4 regions of the Lysinibacillus sp. NPDC056959 genome follow, and region 4 is predicted to be linked to each of the others. Evidence: riboswitches for the same ligand, from Rfam matches in the RefSeq annotation. Region 4 holds a riboswitch; each other region holds the start of a gene.

Region 1 (3,191 bases), on a different contig from region 4:
AATTCCATAAACAATAGACATCGCTAAAGGTACTAGGGTGAAAGCTTGACCAACAAAGAAGCCACCTAAAATTAGAGCAGAAAGACAGATTCCTAAAGTAACAAATAAATAAGCTTTGCTTTTATAAATCCATATGTAAGGCAGAAAATGAGAGCCTGCTAGTAAGCCAATTGTGAAGGGCAGGTATTCAGGTATTTTCATATACACAATTATAAATACAGGTATATAAAAAGCTTGAGGAGCTGCTACTATCCCACTTAAAGTACCTAAAGGGTTGTCAGTAGAGAGTAAATTAACCCCCAGAATTTTACTAATGACCATCCCAATAGGAAAAATGACACCTAAGCCAAATATCCAAATCAACCGTACAGCTTCTATTGGGAAAACTAAGGGCATTAGGGTGAAAATTAAAAAGACAACGGCGCCAGAAAGCAAAATGGGGTATCTTTTTTTGCTTCAAATATAATTTCTTTTTGTAAATTTTCAAGTGTTTTATCCATTAACGCACTCCCTTTCGTAAAATCGGCAAAAGATTTATATAATATACCATCCTCCAACTATTTTTACCATTGATTATTCAATAAAGTAATTTTTGGAATAATTGAAAGCTGTGTAGAAATTGCTTAGGAAGGGAAATTTAATTACTGCACAGTTTCTTGATTTAATCTGCCTTTATGTTTTAATAGCAACAATCTTTAACAGTCTAAAAATAAAACCCTTCACTCATGTGAAGGGCATAATAATTATGATTTTCGTTGCATTAATTGAGGTGCTGCCGTAAATAACAGAACACCGACAATCGCTGTTAAAATCGTTGCTGGTAGCATATATGTTCCATTATAGATGATTGAATAAACCCATGCATTTTGATCGCCAGCATACTCTGCGAAAAATACAGCGCCCCCAATGGTATGCGCTGCATAACGTAAAAAGCCCGCTAATACCGTTCCTAAAATAATATAAAGAGCCATTTTCTTTTTGTTTAAATCTTTTGCAGCCTCAAGCACTGGTCCACGTACAACGGCCGCTAAGCCAACTACTGTAAAGGCAACACCATAATCAAGTGTTCCTTGAAGCCAATGTATAATATAGGCGCCAAACATTGTTTGCATAATACCAATAAGTAAACCCGTTACCATGCCTGGAATAAGACCCCAGCGAAATGCTATTAACATTATTGGCACCATTACGAGACTAACAGAGCCTCCTTGTGCCCATACTTTAAAGGAAACCTGATCGAGCACAAGGCCAATCGCTGCGAATATCGCAATTTCCACAAGCATTAATAGTTTTTTATTGTCCATAATTATTCTCTCCTTTGTTCCGATGTAGGATACAAGAGCAGGAATAGAAATCAGTTGGCAAATATGTCCCTATCTAGCATCAATAAAGATAAAAAAACGATGCCAGGACAGAGCCTCACATCGTAAAAGTGTCGGTTTCTATCCACATCCCTACGCAAGCGTTAACTTACAGGTTCAAAGAGTTAAGGCATTACGTGCCCAGTCTCAGCTGACATCATCAGCTCCCCTTGTGGTCGTTACATCTTAATTTAGTTTAACAACCTCATTGTACGCAAACACTGTAACGATTACAACCTCTTCCACATTAATTTTTTTGAAACTTTACTGTTTTTCATGCGTAAATATTTAAAAAGGAGGTACAACTATGGAGAACAAAAAAATTTTATCTGCCTTTAGTTATCTAAGTATCTTTTTTGCACCCTTTATTGTGCCATTAGTCGTTTACTTTGTTTCAAAAGATAACGACGTAAAGAGTCATTCTCTTCGAGCACTAATATCACATTTAATCCCAGTCGCATTTGGAATAATATTTTTTGCAGTCTTTATTTTCTCAACTTTATCATTCAACACTTTTGAACCAGATTCAGGTAGTAGTTCTTTTCTTATCATTTGGTTAGTTTCATTTGTGATTTACATTCTTGCTTCAATCGGAATTGTCATTTGGAATATTATTCAAGCAGTTCGCGTTATCCGATAAGTTTCATTTCAACCTTGAACAGAGAGTACTAAAAGGAGCTGTTATTTTTTGAAAGTATCTAAAGTTGTCAAAACCGCCGTAAAATTAGCACCGATCGTTATTCCAATTGTTAAAAAAGTAATCGCTGCAAAAAAAGGAACAAATCCTACCGTAACTAAAAAGTAATAAAAAGGCGTATTTCCACACATCGGAAATACGCCTCTTTTTTATTTCACTTCAAAATATGTTTGACTATGTCCGTTCATTGTTTTTTCAACATGCAACACTGCAGGCATTGTAGCTTTTAACTCTGCAACGTGTGAAATGACGCCAATCATGCGTCCAGAATCTTGTAAATCAATAAGAGTATCAATCGCCTTATTTAATGCCTCTTCATCAAGAGAACCAAAGCCCTCATCAATAAACATTGTTTCAATACGGATATTACCTTGAAAGCTTTGAATGACATCTGCCATCCCAAGGGCAAGACTTAAAGAAGCATTAAACTTTTCTCCCCCTGATAATGTTTTTACATCACGTAATTGGTCTGTATAGGCATCATACACATCTAGCCCAAGTCCACTTTGCTTAGCATGCTTTTCTAAACGATCTGAACGTCGTAGCTCAAATTGACCGTTGGATAAATGATAAAGCCGGACATTTGCTGCCTCTGTAATTTTATCTAAATAATTGATTTGAATATAACGCTCAAAGGACAGCTTTTTCGCATTTTGCCCATTTAACATTGCATAAAGTTCCTTTACTCGTCCCGCCTCTTTTTCAAGTAAGCGTATTTCCAGCTCTGCTTCCTCTACTTTTTCGATAAAGTCTGCGCAAGCTTTCGCAAATCCTTCCATCTGCTGCAATACTTTAAAGGCTTCCTCATAGGTTACACGAAGCACCTCTAATTTTTCTTCCATTGCCGTTAAATCTTGTTTCTCTTGTCCTTTAAGGTGCTTCGCTCCCTCAGTAATTTGTACCTGTAATGTGTGGATTTGCATAGCATAATCACTGCAAGCCTTCCGTAAAGCTTCTATTTGCGACACGCTACGCTTTCCAGTAGCAAATTCTTCATAGCTTTCAAAGCCGGCTTCCTTCATACTTACTGAAAATTGCTCGCGCTTTTCATCCATTTTCAGCTTTAACTCCTCAAAAGCCTGTTTCGATATTTCGACGGTCATTCTAGCATTATTTGCTGCTTCCTTGGCAGT
Region 2 (3,191 bases), on a different contig from region 4:
TTTCAGACTTATAGTCAATAGTAAACGTACAAGCCTTGTGGTAGACTGTAATATATTTGAATAAAGAAAGGGGTATTCGATGACCCAGCAGAAGTCTAATAAGGCGGCTTTATATATTTTAATGTTTAATATGTTTATCGCAATGGGGAGTATCGGAATTATTATTCCTGTCATGCCTGAGTATTTAAAACTATTTGGTGCTGCAGGACAAGTACTTGGCATGTTGATTGCAACGTTCGCCTTAGCACAATTTGTTTTTTCTCCAATTGCTGGGAATCTTTCCGATCAATACGGTCGTAAAAATCTCATTATTTTCGGTCTTATAGTTACAGGACTTGCACAAATTGGTTTCGGGCTATCTACAGATGTGTGGATGCTCTTCTTGGCACGCTTTTTAGGTGGCCTTGGATCTGCATTTGTAGCACCTCCTATAATGGCATTTGTGGCTGACGTCACAACGTACGAGGAACGCGGAAAAGGTATGGGGATGATAGGGGCAGCAATGTCCTTTGGTTTTATGATTGGACCAGGTATCGGTGGATTCCTCTCAAAAGTTAGTTTACATTTTCCATTTTATACTGCTGGATTTGCAGCTATCTTAGCAGCTATTTTATCGTTCTTTTTATTACCTGCTACAAAACCGAACACAGCGAAAAAGGCGCAGAAGCAGGATAATCTTGTAAAGCAGATGGCCCGTTCAGTCCAAATGCCTTATTTTGTCATGCTAATTATCATGCTTGTATTCTCTTTCGGAATTGCTAACTTCCAAACAACATTATCATTATTTGTTACAGAAAAGTTTAATTACACACCTACTGATATCGCCATTATATTAGTAATGGGCGGCGCTTTTGGTGTTGTTGTACAGATGTTTGTTATTACACCGCTGTTTAATCGCTTCGGCGAAATGAAAGTAGTGTTAGTCAATTTATTTATTGCAGCCGTTTCGATTTTCTTAATATTATTCGCATCTGGGTTTGCACTTATTTTAATTGTAGCGACAATCTTCTCTACAGCTACGACATTGATTCGCCCAGCTGTCAACACACTGATTTCAAAGCTTGCTGAAAATGAACAAGGCTATGCAGCTGGTCTGAATAATGCGTATATGAGTCTTGGTAATATGATTGGTCCAGCTTTAGCAGGTATGTTATTCGATTGGAATATGAACAGTCCTTATATTTTCGGGTCTATTATTTTAATGGCTTGCTTCTTCCTTGCCCTTATTTGGACAATGAAAAAAGCACCACACCTTATGCATCCTGATTCAAATTAGTCTGAAAAGTTATTGACTATTTTTAGTAGTGTGCTACATTATTAGGAGAAAAACTAACAATTAAATGTTTACCACTAGGGGAGTCTTTAAAAGGCTGAGACGTATATTGTCATATACGGACCCTTTGAACCTGATCTAGTTCACACTAGCGGAGGGAAGTGGCGACACTTGCTTTTTGCTATTTTAAATGCAAGGCCGCTTCCTAATGCTTTTAGGGAGCGGCTTTTTTTCTGGTTAATTAGCGATTCACTAAATACTAAATAGGAGTGGAAATTATGTCAATTCGAAAATTAACAATCATGGCCTTATTAGTAGCAATTGCCGTAGCATGTTCTACCTTCGTTTCAATACCAACAGGCATTGCGCGTGCCTACCCTGTACAGCATGCCATTAATGTAATTGGCGCGATCATTCTTGGACCAGTGCCTACCGTTATGATCGCCTTTATCACAGCCATTATTCGTATTTTCACAGGCACAGGCTCATTATTAGCTATACCCGGCAGTGTTATTGGTGCTTTATGTGCAGCTCTTGCCTATAAATACAGCGGCAAACAATGGCTCGCAGGTATCGGTGAAATGTTTGGAACAGGTATTATTGCCTCACTCATTGCCGTACCTTACGCACATTTATTAATGGGGACATCTGTAGCTGCTTTATTTTTTATGCCAGCCTTTTTAACTTCAAGTACTATTGGTGCTGTATTAGGCATTGTCGTTGCTAGCAATTTACGTAAAACTGTATTTGTAACTAACCTTAATACTCTTTTATAATTCATAAATCCTTTTTGAAGGGATGAGTGATTTATCGGAATGAATTTCTGTTTTATCGGAACAATTTCAGATTTTATCGGAATGTTGCATCGACTTATCGGAATATTTTGGAAAATAAAGTATATCTGACCGCACTAATAGTTTGCAGGAATTATATATTCCCTATTTTCACCACCCACTTTGTAAATGTCATCCAACTATTGATGATAGCCTTGAAATGACAAAAAACGATGGCTCATTGCTATAAAGCGTTGAACCATCGTTTTTAAATTGCTAATGTCGTTTTTTCATGCCCTTTAATAGCTGGGCAACATTTGTGTCCTCTGCCTGTATTGGTTTTTCCTCTACACGCTGATCTTTTTTCTTCGGTCTTGTTAGGAAACCCCAACCAAAGCGTCTAATGGTAATATCAATGAAGAATAGTAGCATCCCTGCTAATATAAGCCATGTTGCGATATTTTGGCGTTCCGCTCCTTTTTTAGTAAATTCACGGAATACTTCGCTCGGTTCTTTCAAAACAGAGCCGCCTGTTTGCTTTGTTAGTTCTTTGATTAGCTTATCGTTCACTGGACGTAATTCATATTCAACACTATAAGGTACACTTAAGCCAGCCTGGTAAATAGCTTGTTCTTCATCGGTAATGCGGAAGAAGATGAGTCCTGGTTCTGCTTGCACGACTGCTCGAACTTGTGATGCTGAAATTGCCTCAAGCTGTGTTTCAAGTTCTTCACCCGCTTCATTGACAGCAACAATATCTAAGAATGCCGCTTCATTTGTTGGGTCAGTAATAACAAAGGAGCCGTCTGATTCTAGACGTACATCGTAGGCAACATCGTTATAGCTTGGTAGCATTTTTGAAATAAGCGTTTGCCAAAATGTACCCCAATTTTGCCATCTTGCCCAGTCTCCCGTCCATTTTCCTGTCGAATCAGAAGTAAAGGCATATGTTTTGCCAAGGCCATATTGCCATTCTGCAAGTACAGGATCTTCCTTCTCACTTTCTGCGATAACAGTGGCCCCCTGCTTTGCTGTCGTACCTATATAAGCATTCATTTTAGGTACCCCATTTGTAAATAGCGTATTCCAGCCAGATGCATTAAATATAGATGGGTAAAATGGGTTATCTTCAATATATGTGCGTG
Region 3 (3,191 bases), on a different contig from region 4:
CTTCCTAAAGTAGCGAGGAACGGACTCCAAATCCATTTTTGCCAGCCTGGAGCTGCTGTTGCCCAAACAATGTCACCCTCTTGAACCCCTAACCAATTTGGCGCAGTAGTTCGCAAGTGTGCGTAACCCCAGCTATGTGTATGTACCGCTGCCTTTGGATTGCCTGTTGTACCACTTGTATATGCTAAAAATGCAATGTCTGTACACTTAGTTGGAGTAGAGCTTATATAAGATGTTGGTTGGCCTTGCATTTTTTCAAGCAACGGTTGCCAAGGCTCATGTGCATGACCAATGACAAATTGCTTTATTGCTTGTAAATTTTCCACATTATCAAATTGTTCAATATAAGGCTCAAATGCAACAACTCCTTTTGCATCGGCATGATTGATTCGATATTCAATATCTTTAGTTCTCAGCATTTCTGAACTAGGAATAATCGTTAACCCTGCCTTCAAAGCTGCAATATATACGATATATGCTTCCACTGACCTCGGTACCATGACTAAAATAACATCGCCTTTTTTTAAACCTTGGGAGGTAAATACATGTGCTGCCTGATTCGCCTTTTCAAGTAAAGTTGTATATGATAAGTACTGAATTTCCTCGTCTTCGCTATAAATTAATAATGCATTTTTGGTAGGATCCTGTGCATACTTTTCAATTTCCTCTGAAATGTTATACCATTCTGGTGCGATTAAATCTTCTCGTTTCATGGCAATTGCCCCCTTTTGTTACGCCCATTATAAAACTCAATTTTTATCATTTTCAATGGAATTCACTCTAATTCATTAAAGTCGTGACAACTATCATGCCCCGCTATATGGCATCAGTCACGTATTGCTTCTATTTATTTCAACTTGGCGTAATCATCGCTTTCGCACAGAATTGCTGAATAAAAATAAAAAACTCCCTATTGAACGTGAATGAATAATATGGTACATTTTGGTCAACTAAAAGCATAATTGCAGGGGGACTCAATTAGAGTTGAGAAGGTAAAACCTGACCCTTTGAACCTGTTAGTTAATACTGACGTAGGGAGCAATTCACATCGACTTACTGATGAAAGGCTCTTTTACGTGTTTTTTGCACGCAAAGAGCCTTTTTTGCACGCTTACGTCCATCCAACGAGGAGGACTTAAATTGATATTCCAAACGATCCGTAAACAAAATCCACTTATTCATTGCATGACGAATTATGTTGTTGCTAATTTCCAAGCAAATGGCTTATTAGCAGTAGGCGCTTCACCAGTCATGGCTGATGACGGTCATGAAGTTGAAGAAATGGTCACAATCGCCTCAGGTTTATTGATCAATATCGGGACCCTTAATGAGCGAATGAAAGAATCCATGTTACTTGCAGGGAAAAAAGCAAATGTTCTTGGCATTCCGGTTGTTTTAGATCCTGTTGCAGCAGGTGCAACGACTTACCGGAAACAAACAGTACAGCAATTATTGGAGGAAATAAAATTTGCGGCAATTCGATGTAATATCGGAGAGCTTGCAGCAATTGCCAATGTAGACTGGCAACAAAAAGGCGTAGATAGTGGTAGTGGTTCAATTTCTATAGAACTAGAGGCACAGAAAATAGCTCAACTATACAATTGTATTGTTATTGTGACCGGTGAAAAGGATTTTATTACTGATGGCAAACATCAGCAATGGGTTACGGGTGGAAATTTACAAATGACAGAAGTTACTGGAACTGGTTGCTTATTGAGTGCACTATGTTGTGCCTCCTTCACCGCAGGAGCTCAACCGTTTGACCAATTACTAGAAACATTATCGCTTTATAAAAAATTAGCAGAAAAAGCCGCTTCTTCTACTCGATTCATTGGCGATTTTCAAATTGCTGTATTGAATGAACTACATCGCCTTTCAAAGGAAGGTGAAGAATAATGCATATTGTAACGACAATTGCCGGTTCAGATAGTGGCGGCGGTGCAGGTATACAAGCTGATTTAAAAACATTCCAGGAATTAAAAGTATTTGGAACGTCTGTCATTACAGCTTTAACGGCCCAGAATACTTTGGGTGTATCAGATGTTTTACCAATTGAAGTGAGCTTTGTTGAAAAACAACTGAAAGCGCTAATCGAGGATTTTTCAATTAGTGCTATTAAAACAGGAATGTTGTTTTCCTCCGAAATCATCCAATCAATTGCACATATTTTAGCCGAAGTAAATATTCCCCTTATTGTAGATCCTGTTATGATCGCAAAAGGTGGCGAGAGCTTATTACAACAAGAAGCAATTGAGGCATTACGAAAACATTTGCTACCTTTAGCAACAATTGTAACGCCAAACATTCCTGAGGCCGAAACCCTTTCCGGAAGAAAAATTAATTCTATAGCAGATATTAACGAAGTAGCCCAGATCTTATTACAGACAGGCGTTCAATGCGTCGTTATGAAGGGCGGTCATGTAGAGGATAAATGTTATGCTACTGATTATGTATTTTTTCAAGATGGTCGATCATTTTCTATGCAATCTACTCGTATTACAACAAAAAACACGCATGGTACAGGATGTACATTTTCCGCTGCATTAACTGCTTTTCTTGGTCTTGGGCTACCTATAGAAATGGCAATTGAGGAAGCTAAAAAATTTATTCAATTAGCAATAACTCATGATTTATCCATTGGGAATGGCCATGGTCCAACAAATCATTTTGCTTATCAACAGTATAAGGATTCCTGCGAGGTGATCATTCATGAAACGTGACGATTTACAGCTATATTTTATTATGGGTACAGGTAATGTTTTCAATCAGGAGCCACTAACCGTATTAGAAAAAGCTCTCCAATCTGGAATTACTATGTTTCAATACCGTGAAAAAGGGCCAAATCCCCTTACTGGACAAGCCTATGAAAATTTTGCTCGTAAATGTCAAAACCTCTGTCAACAGTATCATGTTCCGTTTATTATTAATGATGATGTAGAGCTCGCTATAAAACTTAGAGCAGATGGCGTTCATATTGGCCAAGAAGATTTTCCTGTGTCAATGGTACGTGAAAAAATTGGCAACATGATACTAGGTGTTTCTGTTCATTCTCAAGCGGAATTAAAAACTGCTTTACAATATGGTGCTGACTATGTAGGAATTGGTCCAATTTTTTCAACTACTTCTAAAAGTGATGCCAAACCGCCTATTGGAACTGAATTTTTACAACAAGTTCGCAGACAATATCCAAA
Region 4 (3,191 bases):
GTCGATTTGAACTGAGTGGTTTAAAGATACATCATTAGAAGTGGCATTCGCAGTTGATACAGGCACAATTAAGGTTGCTGTAATAGCGGTAGCCATAAAAGTAGAAAATACTTTATTCTTCATTTTTTTGTCGCTCCAATCATTGTATTTAATGGATAATATATCATATATTTCTTCGGTTTAGTGCGCAAATGGGGTATTTTACTATATTAATTTAATGAAATAATAGGCCTTTTTTCTTCAATTATTTTAATAACTCGTAGTTTGAGAGGGTAAATCATCCTTCCGAGAGCCTTTGCTATTGTTTGGACATGATGAAAAAGACAGGATGAGTGAACGCTGAAGTACATTGACCGAGTTTACAAACAGCACTACTATAGGAGAGGGAAGGGGGACAACACTATGGTGTATCTCGGTATGATTTTCTTTCAAATTGTAGCTCCGATTTTAGTGCTTCTAGTACTTGGCGCAGTTTTGCAAAGGAAATTTCGTTTTAATTTAAAGGCGCTATCTCAACTTATTACATACTGCTTTATGCCAGCAGCTGTTTTTGTGAATTTATATGAAACGAGTATAGAATTGTCTGTGCTAGGGGAAGTTGCGTTTTTTATTCTGCTCTTTATCGGAAGCCAAATGGTCCTTAGTCACTTTCTAGCAAAGGGGCTCGGTTTAGTAAAAACAGAGGCTGCGGTGTTTAAAAATAGCGTTGTCCTCATTAATTCAGGCAACTATGGTATTCCAGTTGCCCAAATGATTTTCGTGACTCAGCCGATTGGGGTAGCGATTCAAGTTATTCTCGTTATATTTCAAAATATGACGACGTATACTTACGGCTTGTACAATTTAATTTCTTCAACAAAATCAGGTATGTCAATTTTGAAGGATTTCCTCAAAATGCCTATTATTCATGCACTTATTATTGGCGTTACTATGAACTATTTTAAAATCCCTATACCGCAGTTCGTAAAAATTCCGATAGATCATGTGGCAGATGGCTTTATCGCTGTAGCATTAATAACTTTAGGGGCACAGCTATCCCAACTTGAAATAAAATCTATGTTTAATAAGATGGTATACATTAGTTGTTTTACACGATTAATCATAGGGCCTGCCGTAGCATTGCTTATCATTTTTGCTCTTGGTCTTGACGGTGTCGTGGCACAATCACTTTTTATAGCTAGTTCGTTCCCGACATCGCGAAATAGTTCCAGTCTGGCATTAGAATATGACGTAGAATCGGCAACTGCTGCACAAACAGTTTTATTTTCAACGATTGTGAGCTGTATTACAGTGACAATTGTGATTTATGTAGCGGAGTTGTTGTTTACCTAATGGCTAGGTGCTCATTTGATTGTCCATAGTTGATAAAAACTGAAATTGTTCCGATAAAATGAGATTTTGTTCCGATAAATCTTCAAAGTATATGAATTCATCAGATAACGTGAAGTTGTGCGCCAAAGTCTAATCTGACGCTGATTCTTGATGAATGTGCCAAAAATAATCAAATGAAGCTTCCATCTATTAGCAATATCTGCTACACTAGCATCAAACTTAATAGTATTAACTAGGGGAGTCTGATGAGTCAGGCTGAGAGGGAAACGCATAGAGGTTTCTTGACCCTTTGGACCTGATCTGGCTCATACCAGCGTGGGAAAGTTAACCATTATTGCACACTACGTTATTTGCAATAACTATACCTTTACATTCTTAGCCGGATCCAAAATTTTTTTGGATTCGGCTTTTTGTCTTCATTCAGCAGAAGACTCCTATCTTTCCAGGTGATGAGATGTATGCGGTGAAGCTTCCTAACTAGTAGGTGCCCAAACGCCTGCTGAATGAAGACAAGCCTCCGGCGGATGTCACGGATTTTAAAAGGAATGAATTGTGCGGGCACAATTCAAAATCCGGACGCAATTACGCCAAGGCGAAATTGATTTTTGTTGGGTGAGCTAGATTCGGTCCTTATATTAATATAAAAGGGAGCGAAGTAGTTTATGACAACAGTTAGCGAAAAGAATATTACGATTATGTCAAGTTTTGAAGGAAGTAAAAAAGTTTACGTAGAAGGTTCTCGACCAGATATTTTAGTGCCAATGCGTGAGATTGCTTTGAGTCCGACGACAGGAAGCTTTGGTGAAGAGGAAAATGCACCAGTGCGTGTTTATGATACGAGTGGCCCGTACACTGATCCTGCACATAAGGTGGACATTACGAAAGGATTACCAGCTTTACGTAGTGCATGGATCAAAGAACGAGGTGACGTTGAAGAATACGAAGGTCGTACGATCAAGCCAGAAGATAATGGATTCCGCAAAGCTAATGATCCACGAATGAATGAAAATGTATTTCCGGATTTATCTAGAAGGCCTTTACGTGCGAAAAAAGGCAAAAATGTAACGCAGCTTCACTATGCACGAAAGGGAATTATTACTCCAGAAATGGAGTTTGTAGCGATTCGTGAAAATATGGATCCCGAGTTCGTGCGCTCAGAGATCGCGGCGGGGCGTGCAATTTTGCCATCTAATATTAATCACCCTGAGGCAGAGCCAATGATTATTGGACGCAACTTCCACGTGAAAATTAACGCCAATATTGGAAATTCAGCGGTGTCATCCTCTATTGCAGAAGAGGTAGAAAAAATGACGTGGGCTACACGCTGGGGTGCTGATAACATTATGGATTTATCGACGGGTAAGCATATTCATACGACGCGTGAATGGATTATCCGTAATGCTGCGGTGCCAGTAGGAACGGTGCCGATTTATCAAGCGCTAGAAAAAGTAAATGGTGTGGCAGAGGATTTAACGTGGGAGGTATATCGTGATACGTTAATCGAACAAGCAGAGCAAGGTGTAGATTACTTCACGATTCATGCAGGGGTATTGCTACGCTATGTGCCATTAACGGCTAATCGTGTAACTGGCATAGTGTCTCGAGGAGGCTCGATTATGGCGCAATGGTGTTTATATCACCATCAAGAGAGCTTCTTATATACTCATTTTGAAGAAATCTGCGAAATTATGAAAACCTATGATGTTGCCTTCTCTTTAGGTGATGGTTTACGTCCTGGTTCTATTGCAGATGCAAATGATGAGGCTCAGTTTGCGGAGCTGGAAACGCTAGGGGAATTAACGCAAATTGCCTGGGAGCATGATGTACAGGTGATGGTAGAAGGACCAGGGCATGTGCCG

The links. Region 4 has a riboswitch for thiamine pyrophosphate ahead of thiC (phosphomethylpyrimidine synthase ThiC). Riboswitches for the same ligand answer to the same signal wherever they lie in the genome.
Region 1: it holds a riboswitch for thiamine pyrophosphate, as region 4 does, so the genes downstream of both, thiT (energy-coupled thiamine transporter ThiT) here and thiC (phosphomethylpyrimidine synthase ThiC) in region 4, are expected to answer to the same signal.
Region 2: it holds a riboswitch for thiamine pyrophosphate, as region 4 does, so the genes downstream of both, thiW (energy coupling factor transporter S component ThiW) here and thiC (phosphomethylpyrimidine synthase ThiC) in region 4, are expected to answer to the same signal.
Region 3: it holds a riboswitch for thiamine pyrophosphate, as region 4 does, so the genes downstream of both, thiM (hydroxyethylthiazole kinase) here and thiC (phosphomethylpyrimidine synthase ThiC) in region 4, are expected to answer to the same signal.

Annotation. Positions count from the first base shown of each region.
Region 1 covers NZ_JBHURE010000013.1:74,298-77,488, reverse strand. The annotation lists gene ACFTQ7_RS15375 (DUF7010 family protein) at 1-396, opposite strand, end outside; gene thiT (energy-coupled thiamine transporter ThiT) at 744-1,304, opposite strand; TPP riboswitch at 1,435-1,542, opposite strand; gene ACFTQ7_RS15365 (magnetosome magnetite crystal formation protein family) at 1,669-2,001, shown strand; gene ACFTQ7_RS15360 (AAA family ATPase) at 2,208-3,191, opposite strand, start outside.
Region 2 covers NZ_JBHURE010000001.1:339,805-342,995, forward strand. The annotation lists gene ACFTQ7_RS01585 (MFS transporter) at 80-1,276, shown strand; TPP riboswitch at 1,343-1,450, shown strand; gene thiW (energy coupling factor transporter S component ThiW) at 1,552-2,049, shown strand; gene ACFTQ7_RS01595 (VWA domain-containing protein) at 2,323-3,191, opposite strand, start outside.
Region 3 covers NZ_JBHURE010000025.1:24,604-27,794, reverse strand. The annotation lists gene mbcS (acyl-CoA synthetase MbcS) at 1-713, opposite strand, end outside; TPP riboswitch at 957-1,055, shown strand; gene thiM (hydroxyethylthiazole kinase) at 1,141-1,896, shown strand; gene thiD (bifunctional hydroxymethylpyrimidine kinase/phosphomethylpyrimidine kinase) at 1,896-2,720, shown strand; gene thiE (thiamine phosphate synthase) at 2,710-3,191, shown strand, end outside.
Region 4 covers NZ_JBHURE010000033.1:19,174-22,364, forward strand. The annotation lists gene ACFTQ7_RS22785 (S-layer protein) at 1-123, opposite strand, end outside; gene ACFTQ7_RS22790 (AEC family transporter) at 403-1,332, shown strand; TPP riboswitch at 1,557-1,671, shown strand; gene thiC (phosphomethylpyrimidine synthase ThiC) at 1,995-3,191, shown strand, end outside.